DNA from 4 places in the Chryseobacterium sp. 22532 genome. Region 3 is predicted to be linked to each of the others. Evidence: riboswitches for the same ligand, from Rfam matches in the RefSeq annotation. Region 3 holds a riboswitch; each other region holds the start of a gene.
The links. A riboswitch is a leader RNA that binds a small molecule or an ion and turns the genes downstream of it on or off. The one in region 3 is predicted to bind cobalamin.
Positions count from the first base shown of each region.

Region 1: another riboswitch for cobalamin. It lies ahead of metE (5-methyltetrahydropteroyltriglutamate--homocysteine S-methyltransferase); the one in region 3 lies ahead of ACTJIV_RS17940 (acyl-CoA thioesterase).
Region 2: another riboswitch for cobalamin. It lies ahead of ACTJIV_RS03025 (TonB-dependent receptor plug domain-containing protein); the one in region 3 lies ahead of ACTJIV_RS17940 (acyl-CoA thioesterase).
Region 4: another riboswitch for cobalamin. It lies ahead of ACTJIV_RS17460 (TonB-dependent receptor plug domain-containing protein); the one in region 3 lies ahead of ACTJIV_RS17940 (acyl-CoA thioesterase).

Region 1 is NZ_JBQENJ010000002.1:663,658-666,799, reverse strand. Features, by position in the region: gene ACTJIV_RS07215 (carboxymuconolactone decarboxylase family protein) at 1-416, shown strand, start outside; gene ACTJIV_RS07210 (Lrp/AsnC family transcriptional regulator) at 475-936, opposite strand; cobalamin riboswitch at 1,091-1,276, shown strand; gene metE (5-methyltetrahydropteroyltriglutamate--homocysteine S-methyltransferase) at 1,452-3,142, shown strand, end outside.
Region 2 is NZ_JBQENJ010000001.1:644,415-647,556, forward strand. Features, by position in the region: gene ACTJIV_RS03020 (transporter) at 1-783, shown strand, start outside; cobalamin riboswitch at 976-1,161, shown strand; gene ACTJIV_RS03025 (TonB-dependent receptor plug domain-containing protein) at 1,328-3,142, shown strand, end outside.
Region 3 is NZ_JBQENJ010000006.1:363,909-367,050, forward strand. Features, by position in the region: gene ACTJIV_RS17930 (XAC2610-related protein) at 1-297, shown strand, start outside; gene ACTJIV_RS17935 (HD domain-containing protein) at 308-898, shown strand; gene ACTJIV_RS17940 (acyl-CoA thioesterase) at 1,051-1,434, opposite strand; cobalamin riboswitch at 1,552-1,730, opposite strand; gene ACTJIV_RS17945 (hypothetical protein) at 1,783-2,580, opposite strand; gene ACTJIV_RS17950 (GEVED domain-containing protein) at 2,813-3,142, shown strand, end outside.
Region 4 is NZ_JBQENJ010000006.1:262,081-265,222, reverse strand. Features, by position in the region: gene namA (NADPH dehydrogenase NamA) at 1-471, opposite strand, end outside; gene ACTJIV_RS17465 (cytidine deaminase) at 570-1,052, shown strand; cobalamin riboswitch at 1,400-1,574, shown strand; gene ACTJIV_RS17460 (TonB-dependent receptor plug domain-containing protein) at 1,606-3,142, shown strand, end outside.

The sequences.
Region 1 (3,142 bases), on a different contig from region 3:
TTATTGGCCATAACCCTGAAATACTATACCACTGGAACAGACTTGAAGAGACTTTCTTTAAAAATATAAGTTTAGACTCTGATTTACTGGAACAGATCCGAAGAACACTTGCATTTGGCAATGGCTGTGAATACTGCATGGTAAAAGGCGGAAGACCCGATTTCAGCAAGTCAGATCTTAAAATTTCCGTAGCTGTAAGCTTCGCAGAGCTATTCTCTAAAAATCACCGTTCCATACTCAAGAGCCATTTCAGCATGTTGAGAGAATTCTTTTCCGAAAAAGAAATTTCGGAGCTCTGCACCTTTATCAGTTTCATCAGTGCTTCCCAAAAACTGGGGAAAATATTTAATCTGACTGAAGAATATCAACAAAATGCAGTAGTGAGAATGGAGCAGTTAATTTTATTTAAAGATTGAAAAAATTAATGATTTAAAAAATTATAATGGCAGTATCCTATGGGTGCTGCTTTTATTTTTAAATACTTACTCCGTGAATATTTTTAACCTCGGCCATCACAAAAGTGCTGTGTGCACTTCCTATAGAATCTAATGAACCCAGCGTATTGAACACAAAGTCCTGGTAATGTTTCATATCTCTTACCTGAACTTTCAGGAGAAAATCGAAATCTCCTGAAATATTATAGCATTCAGCAATTTCATCAATCTGTAAGATATCTTCAACAAACTGATTTCCTACAGAACGGTCATGGATTTTAAGTTTAATCTGGCAAAAAACAGTAAACCCACGGTTCAGCTTCTCTGCTTCCAGTACAGCTGCATAATGCTTGATATATCCTTCCTGCTCAAGTCTTTTCATCCGTTCGAAAACAGGTGAAGGTGAAAGATTGACTTCTTTTGCAATCTCTTTTACAGTCAATTTAGCATTCTTTTGCAGGATTCTGAGCAATTGAAGATCCCTTTCGTCAAGTCTTTCCACAGAATAATATTCTTTTTGAGGTTATGTTTTTCAAATTTACAGAATTTTTAACTTTAAAATAAGACCAAAACAAAATAATATTCCTAATTTTTACAAATTAACCAATCAATTCACTTTAATCAATACCTTTGACATAGATTTTGTTCTTTAACATACTTCATCAAACAGAAGAGGTTTTACATAACGTAGATTAATAGGGAATCGTGTGAGAATCATGAGCTGTCGCGCAACTGTAAGTAACACAACAATGGTTTTTATCCAAGTATATCCACTGCCAGAAGCGGGAAGGATGATAAAAACTGTTACAAGTCAGGAGACCTGCCTATTCTGAATTGACAATGCTTTCGCGGTCTGAAGCTTCAGCTCATATAGATGATACTTTGAACGTCCCTGCATTACCGGGAAATTACGTCCTCACTGTATCCATTTATATCCTAAAATTCTTTCCAAACAGCATTGCGGAGCATCTAAAAGAGCCTTTAAAATCCTAATTGTCTAATTTAAAGTTTAAAAACATGCAAACGCACATTCTTGGCAGCCCGCGTATTGGCCGCCACAGAGAACTCAAAAAAGCCTGCGAACAGTATTGGTCAGGCAAAACATCATTAAACGAATTACTGGAAACCGGGAAAACCATTAGCCGGCAGAACTGGAAAATGCAGCAGGAAGCAGGAATTGACCTTATTCCCTGCAATGACTTTTCTTATTATGATCAGGTTTTGGACATGACTCTAGTTGTGGGAGCAATTCCCGAACGCTATAAAGAAATTGCCTCAAGAGCATCCAATTCTGAGCTTGATCTATATTTTGGCATGGCAAGAGGCTACCAGAAAGACGGCCTTGACATTACCGCCATGGAAATGACAAAATGGTTTGATACCAATTACCATTACATCGTTCCTGAATTTCAGAAGAACCAGCAGTTCGGATTATTTTCCAAAAAGATCATCAGTGAATTCATCAGCGCAAAAGAAGCCGGAATAAATGCCAAGCCCGTGATATTAGGTCCTCTTACCTATCTTCTTCTGGGAAAAGAGAAAGAAGACGGGTTTGATAAACTGGACCTCATAGAAAATCTGCTTCCGGTATATATCGAAATTTTAAAAGAACTGGAAAACCATGGTGCCACATGGATTCAGCTTGATGAACCTTTTTTAGGTCTGGATCTTACTGAAAAAGCAAGAGAAATCTACCCATCTGTTTATGCTGAAATCAGAAAACAGTTCCCGAATCTTACATTTATTCTTGCTACTTATTTTGAAGGTTTAAAAGACAACCTTTCATTAGCAGCTTCACTTCCTGTAGATGTCCTGCATATCGATCTGGTACGATGTCCTGAACAGCTGGATGAAGTTTTACGTACCATTCCTCAAACATTGAGTCTATCCTTAGGTATTGTAGATGGGCGGAACATCTGGAAAAATAATTTTGAAAGATCTTTAGGCTTTATAGAAAAAGCGGTCAGCACCATTGGTTCAGACAGGGTTTTCATTGCCCCTTCATGTTCTCTGCTTCACTCTCCTTTTGATCTTGAACTGGAGACGAATGAAGAAACATTATCTCCTGAAATTAAGCAATGGATGGCTTTTGCCAAACAAAAAGTTGATGAAATTGTTACCTTGAAAAAGCTTGCTTCCGGAAATGCAGATTACCTGGCTCTGCAACAGTATGCCGAAAATAAAAAAGCAATTGACACCCGTAAAATCTCAGCTTTGATCCACAATCAGGAAGTAAAAGACCGTACGGATGTAACAACTGAAGATGATGCAAAGAGAAACAGTCCGTTCAGCATAAGGAAAGAAGAGCAGCAAAAAGTTTTACAGCTTCCCTTATTTCCTACGACAACGATTGGCTCTTTTCCTCAAACTAAGGAAGTAAGGACATGGAGATCAAAATTTAAAAAAGGGGAACTGACCGCTGAACAATATGATGATCTTCTTAAAAAAGAGACAGAAAGAACCATCCGCTGGCAGGAAGAGATAGGTATTGATGTGCTGGTTCACGGGGAATTTGAACGTAATGATATGGTAGAATATTTCGGGGAACAGCTTTCCGGATTTGCTTTTACTCAAAACGGATGGGTTCAGAGCTACGGCAGCCGATGCGTAAAACCTCCGGTGATTTATGGTGACGTTCACCGTCCGCATCCAATGACGGTTTACTGGTCCCAATATGCCCAATCTTTAACTCAAAAATGGGTAAAAGG
Region 2 (3,142 bases), on a different contig from region 3:
GAGTCTTTACTGAATCCTCAGTTTATCGGGATCAAATATTTTGCCCAGCATTATAAAGCCAAAGAAAACCTTTTTGTAAAAGATCTTACACAGGATCAGTATTTCAATACCCTGCAGGTTTGGGGAAAAATTCCATTGACAGAAAAGCTGAGTGTATACGCTAGCCTGCCATTTCATTTTCATGAGAAGAGAACAATTCAGGGCGATATCAACATTAATGGAATCGGAGATCTGAACCTGATGGGAATTTACCGGATCCTCAGTTCCAAAGATCATTTCCATCAGCTCAACGGTGGTTTGGGGGTGAAAATTCCTTTGGGAAAATTTGATGAAAAAGGAGCTTCAGGAGTCAATCCAAGTTTTCAACTGGGAACGGGAAGCTGGGACTACCAGGCTGCTTTGAACTATAAGTTTCAAAAGAATAAGCTGGCTGTGCTGATCAACACAGATTACACCGTAAAAACAGAAAACAAAAAGAATTACCGTTTCGGAAACCAGTGGAATTATGCCGCAACAGCTTTTTATCAGCTTGCAGGAAATGAAAAAGCTATTTTCTCTGCCAAAGCCGGACTTCAGGGCGAAGTCTATGATAAAAACAAACAGTTTGATGAGGTATTGCCTAATACAGCAGGAAGCGCTTTATATGGAAAGCTTGGTTTTGAGGCTTCGTATAAAAAGTTCAGCCTGGGTGGAGAAGTCATGCTGCCTGCTTATTCCAATCTGGCAAGCGGGGACATTGAAGCAAAATCCAGGTTCAGTGTTTTTATCAATTTTGGAATTTAATATAATGGCCAAAGCCACCAGGTACAGATTGTTCAATCTTTAGTCTCGTAAAAATTTCAAACTTTAATCTAAAAAACAGGTGGCTGAGATTCCCGAGCCACCTGTTTTTAATACATCTTCTTAATATTTTCTGTTTTTCATAGTGTTGAGAATTAATTTATTATGCCGTTATTGCATATATTAAGTTATTTTCTATCTTTGCCGCAATCTGGTGCGCTGTAAAAAGCACTTAAAAGGGAACCTGGTGAAAATCCGGGACAGACCCGCTGCTGTAAGCTCCACATCAAAGTTTTTGAAGAGTATATCCACTGTTTTTTTTATGGGAAGGATTTCAAAAACGGAGTAAGTCAGAAGACCTGCCAGAAGATAAACGTTTGATGCTTTCGTGGAATAAAGCTTAGGACAACAATGATTCTGTGCAGTAACAGCTGCGCTTTATCTTTGCTATCTTATATCCATTAGCGTCAGCATTATTCTCAATGAGCTAATGGTCAGAAAATGTACTGCTTCACAGTTTAAAAAAGGAGTTATCACATTATTTGTGATGGCATCTCAACTTATATTCTCTCAATCCGGAGACACCATCCGGGAAAAAACCATCCTCCCGATTCAGCTTTACAAAAAAGATTTTAAAGAAATCCTTCCTGCCCAGATCCTGTCCGGCGAACAGCTGGAAAGACTGAACAGTCAGTCGGTGGCCGATGCCTTACGGTATTTTTCGGGAGTTCAGATCAAAGACTATGGCGGAATGGGCGGCCTGAAAACTGTCAATATCCGTAGTATGGGAAGCCAGCATGTGGGTGTTTTCTATGACGGTATCCAGCTGGGAAATGTTCAGAACGGAATCGTGGATCTTGGAAAGTTTTCACTGGATGATCTTGAAGCCATTTCTTTATACAACGGCCAAAAAAGTGAAATTTTTCAGCCGGCAAAGGATTTCGGATCTTCCGGATCGATTTATCTTCAGCCTAAAATACCAGTTTTTAAAGGGAATCAGAAGACCAACTTAACGGTGAAGCTGAAATTAGGCTCCATCAGTTTATTTAATCCTTCCTTCCGTGTGGAACAGAAGCTTTCAGAGAGAATTTCGGCAAGTTTCAGCTCGGAATTTGTACAAAGCGATGGATTGTATAAGTATAAATACGAAAAGAAAAATTCTGACGGATCTGTTGCCAATGATACCATTGCAAGAAGATATGATTCCTACATCCGGGCGAAACGTTTTGAAGGTGCCTTAAACGGGACCATTAATGATGGAAGTTGGAGCGTACGCGGCTACGGCTATATTTCCGATCGTGGAGTTCCCACAGCCATTGTTAATAATAATTTCACACCTAAAGGTCAGCAAATGCTGGATGAGAGCTATTTTGTCCAGGCCAGTTTCCGTAAAAAGCTGTTCCCAAAATTTGAAACTCAGTTCAAAGCAAAATTTGCGTATGATTACACCCGGTTTTTAGATACGGTGAATGTAGCAACAACGGTTCTTCCGATAGATAATTCGTATGTTCAGAGAGAGCTTTATTTTTCCAATTCCAATCTCTATTCTATTAATCAAAACTGGGATGTAAGTGCGAGTTTTGACTTTCAGTATAATAATCTGAATGCCAGTCTGAGAGATTTTTCATATCCTACACGATATACTTCGCTCGTTTCTTTTGCCACGACCTATCAATGGAACCGTTTTAAGTTTTTGGGAAGTATTCTTGGAACTTTTGTTCATGAAAACGTAAAAATGAATGCGAAGTCTCCTGATAAAACCGAATGGACCCCTTCCGCTTTCCTGAGCTATCAGCCTTTTGAATCCAAAGATCTTACCGTAAGGGCTTTCTACAAAAGAGTATTCAGAATGCCTACTTTCAATGATCTGTATTACACCATGATCGGGAATGTCATGCTGAAACCTGAATACACGAATCAGTACGATGCAGGTTTTACCTACGAGAAGCTCTTTGACCATCAATTTTTTAAAGGAATCTATGTGAAAGTGGATGGCTATTATAATGAAGTTGAGAACAAGATTATCGCTGTTCCTACCACCAATCTTTTCAGATGGATGATGGTGAATTTAGGTGAAGTGAAAATCATCGGGGCAGACGTGAATGTGCAGGCTGAATTTGACATTAATAAATTGAAACTGAAACCTTTGGTAAGCTATACCTATCAGCGTGCCGGGGACTATACTGATAAAAGTGACGATTATTACGGTGACCAGATCTCCTATGTGCCGTGGCATGCATTGACCTTTACCCTAATGGCAGACTATAAAGACTGGAGTTTCAATTACAGTTTTATGTACACCGGAGAACGCTATGATGCCCAGCTGAATAATATCAAAGCCAATTATCTCCAGCCATGGTAC
Region 3 (3,142 bases):
TCTTTTGATGTGTATGTATTTAATTCCACAAAGAAACAATTTGTTCTGAGTAAAGAACTTACTGAAATTGCCAGCTCCTATCAGGGAATGTTTGATGTAGATTCCAAACGGAAACGATTGACCACTTATGCCAGATCCGGCGCATCTCTACATTACACCTACGAATATCAGGTGATTCCCAACAAAGGATTGGATCTGGTTTACGAAAAAATCAGTGATTTCAGTGATGAAAAAACGAAAGTGACTGTTAGGGAAAAGATTAATAATAAATGGATCGTTAGAAAATCATCCAAATAATAAAAAAGAAATGAAAATACAAAAGGAGATCGATTTTATCCTGGCAGTGGATGCCCTGAAAAACGTACAGAGAAGAAATTACAATGCCGATGATTCCAGAAGGGAAAATACGGCCGAACACTCATGGCAGATCATTATTTTGGCGCAGATCCTTTATCCGTATGCTAAAAACCGTGCAGATATTGATCTTTTAAGGGTCATAAGAATGCTTTCCATTCATGATTTAGTGGAAATAGAAGCAGGAGATACTTTCCTTTTTGATGAACAGGCGATGGTAGGAAAATTCGAAAGGGAAAAGGTTTCAGCGCAGAAAATCTTTGGAATCCTTGATGAACCTTTGCGTACCGAGTTCTTTGAATTATGGCTTGAATTTGAGGAAGAAAAAACACCGGACGCTATTTTTGCCTGCGCCATTGACCGTATTATGCCGTTTATCTTAAATTCACACACTTCAGGAAGAAGCTGGACGGAAGCCGGTGTGACTGAAAAGCAGATCAGAAATATGCTGGAAAATGCTATTAGGAGGGCATCGGATGAGATGGGAGAGGCCTTTGAGACATTACTGATCAGAAGCTTGGATACTGACAAGGTTGTTCGGTAGATTTATCGCAAAAAAAAATTAAAATTAAAACTGCTGTTTTTTAAGATAAACAAGAGCGTTTCACTTATCAGAATAATACAATTTTACAAATACAATTTTTTTGTACCTTATAAAGGGTTTCGGGCGGCCAAAGGCCGCCCGAAACTTATTCTTTACATTATTCTTATCGGTTTTTTAAACTCATCAATCGCTACAAAAGTGAAATCACCCACGATGGCTCTTTCTCTTTCATACGAGTACATTTGCTCCGTATAGATTTCTACATTCACTTTCATGCTGGTTTTTCCGACATAGTCAACTTTTCCGATCAGCTCTACAATGGTTCCTGCAGGGATAGGCTTTTTAAAATCGATCTTATCGCTGCTTACAGTTACCACTCTTTTTCTTGCAAAACGCGTTGCAGTGATAAAAGCTACTTCATCCATCAGCTGCATGGCAGTACCTCCGAAAAGAGTGTCATAGTGATTGGTAGTGTTGGGAAAAACCGCTTTAAAAATTCTGGTCTCGGATGCTGCAATTCTTTCTTCTGTAGTCATATTTCATTATTAATTAATGCGAAATGAAATAATATCAAAATAACAGAACAGTGACAGGAATCATGGAGAATCCCTGAAGCAGTCCATCAGATCAATAAACTTCAAATCGCGAAAGTTTCTTGTTTAAAGAAATAGGCAGGTCTCCTGACTTGTAACATCTTTTATCTCCTTCCCGTGCCCTGCACAGTGGATCCTTGATAAAGACTTCAGTTACTTACAGTTGCGCGACAGTCCGTGATTTTCACACGGTTCCCTTTTAATCTGCGTTAAGCAGAACCAATTTCTGTGATGAATTAGCGTTAAACTTTTTCAGGGCAAAAATAAGAATATTACTGCGAAAAACGACAATTATTCCGGACTATTGTAAATAATCTGGCTCATTACCTTTCCTTCCTTGATGGTCCAAAGTGTGACATATCTGTTTTCACCCGAGCCATTGATCATATAAAGATAAATGTGATCATTGTCAAGAGCCGTTACTCCGACATTATTGAAATCCATGGTAGGCTGGAACATATTTTTAATAGCTTCCCTTACAAAAACAGAACCTCTTCCCGGCTGTTGTACTCTGATGGACTTAATCTCTGTCATCCCTTCCGGAAGCCCGTCTTTAATTCCCCATGGCTTTACTTTATCTATAGTAAGGATCTTTCCATCCGTATCTTTTTCCTGCTTTCTGTAACCGGCATTGGACGGATAAACGTCAATAACCACCTTGGTTCTTTGTGAAGTCGGTATTTTTGGATTGCTGTTGTCTGTGAAGATTAGTGATTTCCCGTTCTTGGATTTAGAAGGTGTAAACTGAGGAAGCTGGTCGATAAAGGCAATACGCCCTTTATTTACCATCCCTTCCTTCTCAAGATTCTCATATCTTACAAAAGGTTTTTCCTCATCCTGCTTTTCAGGATATTTAATCCATACCCATTCCGTTTCTCCGGGTGCAGGTTTTACATAAACAAATACATCCCCTTTACGCATCCGGATCTTGTCTACGATTTTTCTGTAGTCATCCTTATGGACGCGCACGTTGGCGTAGCCTTCTTCAGCTTTTACAACACCAAAAGGAACCTTATTCTGTCCCTTGACAAATGCCAAAGAAAAAAGGCTGAAAGCGGAGAGGTACAATGCTTTGTTTATGGAAATCATTTGATGAAAATTTTTGATCCCTCAAATATATAAATTAAATGTTTTTTTGATCAGTAAAATATAACAGTATTTGATTAAAATGATCAATATGTTCTAAAAAAGTTATTATCTGATCAGAAAATAATATTTTTTTTGTGTAAAACGTTTCAGATGGAGTATTTATTAATTAAAATTTAATAATATGTAAATAATTTAAACTATTTTTCAAACGAAAATCCATAAACAAATAAATATGATCAAAAAGCTACTTTTTATGCTTCTGCTTTTTTCAGGTGCAGTACAATTTCAGGCAGCCAGTAGAATAGACAATATGTGCGCAGAATCTGCCTTTACTGTTCCGATGAATTTAGCAGCTTCCAATATTAGTTTTACTTCTGCACATATCACCTGGGATCCTATACCCGGAGCTACAGGCTATACCGTGAAATGGAGGGCCTCAACATCTGCGGTATGGCTCTCGATGAATATTCCTGCCGGGGCCACTTCTGCTGATCTGGATAATCTCACACCCTGTCTGGGACATATGGTTCAGGTGATTGATAATGCGTCCGGAGATATATCC
Region 4 (3,142 bases), 100 kb from region 3:
TTTTGCTGCTTCTTTAAAATTCTGTACCTGTTCCTTAATCTCGTCAGCAGTCAGAACATGCGGAATCCTTTCAGTAGGATGATAAGGAATAGGACTAGGTGCAACGGTTTCCCAACCTTCTTCAACAGGAATCTGCAGGTTATTCCATGTGGAACCTTTTCTTCCGGCGTGGGCAAGCTGAATCCCTATTTTACTTTCTGAACGGGAATGGACAAAATCAACAATTTTCTTAAGTTCTTCTGCCTGCTCATCATTCCAGATACCCATACAGTGGTTGGTAATTCTTCCACGAGGCTCTACTCCGGTGGCTTCAACCATGATAAGTCCGGTCCCGCCCTGAGATCTGCTTCCGTAGTGTACAAAATGGAAATCATTAGCCAATCCATTTTCGCATGAATACATACACATGGGAGACATTACCCATCTATTTTTCAATTCTATATTTCTAAATTTTACTGGTGTGTATAACATTTTACTTTTTGATTTTCAATTTAATGATGAATAAAAAAAACATTGTCGAAGTGATGAAAAAGAAGTAAATTTGGCCCCCTTTTTAGTCTTACTAATATATGAAAAAAGACATACAGATCAGTTACGAGCATTTTAAAAACAGCAGTGAGCTGAACGATATAGAAAAAACTTTATTTGAAAGAGCAATACAAGCCCGTGAAAATGCTTATGCGCCCTATTCGAATTTCCTTGTAGGATGTGCCGTCTTACTGGAAAACGGTGAAATTTATTCCGGCAACAATCAGGAGAATGCAGCCTATCCATCGGGGTTATGTGCAGAAAGAACGACTCTTTTCTGGGTGGCAGCCAATTTTCCGGATGTCAAGGTGAAAAAGATCTTTGTCGTTGGGGGGCCTAAGGAATTTCATGAGAAAAATCCTCCGATTCCACCTTGTGGAGCCTGCAGGCAAAGCCTGATAGAATATGAAACGAAACAGAACGAAAACATCATCCTTTATTTTTCAAGCATGAATGATGAAGTGGTAAAGGTTCATTCTATTAAGGATTTGCTGCCTTTCTATTTTGATTCATCGTTTTTGTAAAGGTGAAATTTTGTGAACAGGAAATTTTGGTTGATGTGAATAGTGAATTTTGCTTCGCAAGTGAATGGTGAATTAAAGTTTTAAGAATCAAAAACCAAGAACCAAGAATCAAGATTTCAAATACCATACTTTTGTCAATGGTCAATTTTATTTTACAAATGAATTGTTAATTTAAGAATTATTTTCAATTTTGTACTGTCATGTTCATTAATGATCATTTATACTTTTTAAAAATTTCCCTGCGAAGCAAAATTCACTATTCACTATTCACTATTCACTATTCACTATTCACAAATAACCACTCACAATTGACTTTTTGTCTTTTTTGCGCAATAATTTTAAAAAGTTATCTTTGCAAAAATTTTGGTTTCCAGCATTTTGGAAATAATAGGGAATTGGGTGTAACTCCCAGACTGTCCCCGCAACTGTAAATCGCAATAAGATTTCTGTAAAAAACCACTGTTCAAACGGGAAGGTGCAGAAAGCGAAAGTCAGGAGACCTGCCAAAATTATAACTAAAAACGTATTACTTTCGGAGGAAAAGTAAAATAGTATGGATATAAAAAGGTCTTTATTACTACTTTGTTCGTCTTACGGCAGCTTTCTCTTCGGACAGGAGAAGGCGGTTGACACCATTTATATTTTCGACAGCCAGATGAGCAAGGTAAAGCTTTTCCATCCGGTACGTACGATCACTCCAAAAGATCTCGAAAAAAACTCAGCCAATCTTTCTGAACTTTTACGCTTTCAGTCTTCTATTTATGTGAAAGAAAATGGCCGTGGGGCGGTTTCTTCTCCTTCATTCAGGGGAACAACAGCTCAGCAGACCGCTTTTGTGTGGAACGGAATCAACATAAATTCCAGCTTTTTGGGGCAGGGAGATGTGAATAATATTCCACTTTTCGGATATGATCAGATTGATATAAAAGCGGGTGGCGGAAGTGTTGTTTATGGCAGCGGAGCTATTGGAGGAAGTATTCATTTAAATAATATTTTGGATTTCAACAGGGGCTTCAAAGGTTCTGTTTATTCGGAGGCGGGCTCTTTTGATACTTATAATAATTTTCTGCAAGCTTCATTCAGCAATGATAAATTAAGCGTTAAAGTTTCCGGGAGCTATTTAACGAGTCAGAATGATTATAAAGTTCCTGAATTTGTTGTAGGAAGTACGGGATTTTATAATGTTAACGGCAGATATTACAATACTTCAGTTAACATCGGAGCTTCTTATAAAATTGCTGATCACCAGACTATTTCATGGCAGAACCAGATGTTCGATGCATCACAGCATTATCCTGTTTTTGAACAAATCGGAAACAGAACAAAATATAACGCGCAGACTTTAAGAAGCCTGATCGCATGGGATATCAATAAAAGTAATCTTTCAAACAGCTTAAAAGCAGCTTATACGGAAGATAATTTTCAGTATTTTTCGGATCTTAACCAGCCTAAAGCAAGCGGTGCAGAGGGAAAAAATTATATTTTCAAAAATGATTTCAACTATTTCATCACTCCAAAGATCAACATCAATGCTATCGGGGAATTTCAGGTGAATAAAGGGGAAGGTTATCAATCCGGAATTGGGGTCATCAGCAGAAATGTAGGTTCCCTATCCGGCTTAATCAGGTATTTTGCCACGAAGGAGCTTCGTTTTGAAGCCGGGATCAAGAAGGATTTTGTGGAGGATATCTCTTCTCCGCTTCTGTATTCTTTTTCGGGAAAATGGGATGCTTTACAATGGTATCGTATGGGAGCCAGTTTTTCAAGAAACTTCAGATATCCTTCTTTTAATGATCTTTACTGGCAGCCAGGAGGAAATCTGGATTTGCTTCCTGAAACATCCACGAATATTGACATGAGCCATGAGTTCAGCTTAGGAGATTTTAAAATTACATTGAGTCCTTATTATATGGACATCAAAAATCTCATCAACTGGTTACCTACTCCCTATGGATACTGGGCACCTGTGAATACGTATAAAGTTGAATCTTACGGATTGGAATCACAGGTTAAGTGGAACAAAAAATTCGGGAAACATGCTTTAAAGCTGGATGCAGGGTACACATATTCGAAATCGGTCAACAAGAATA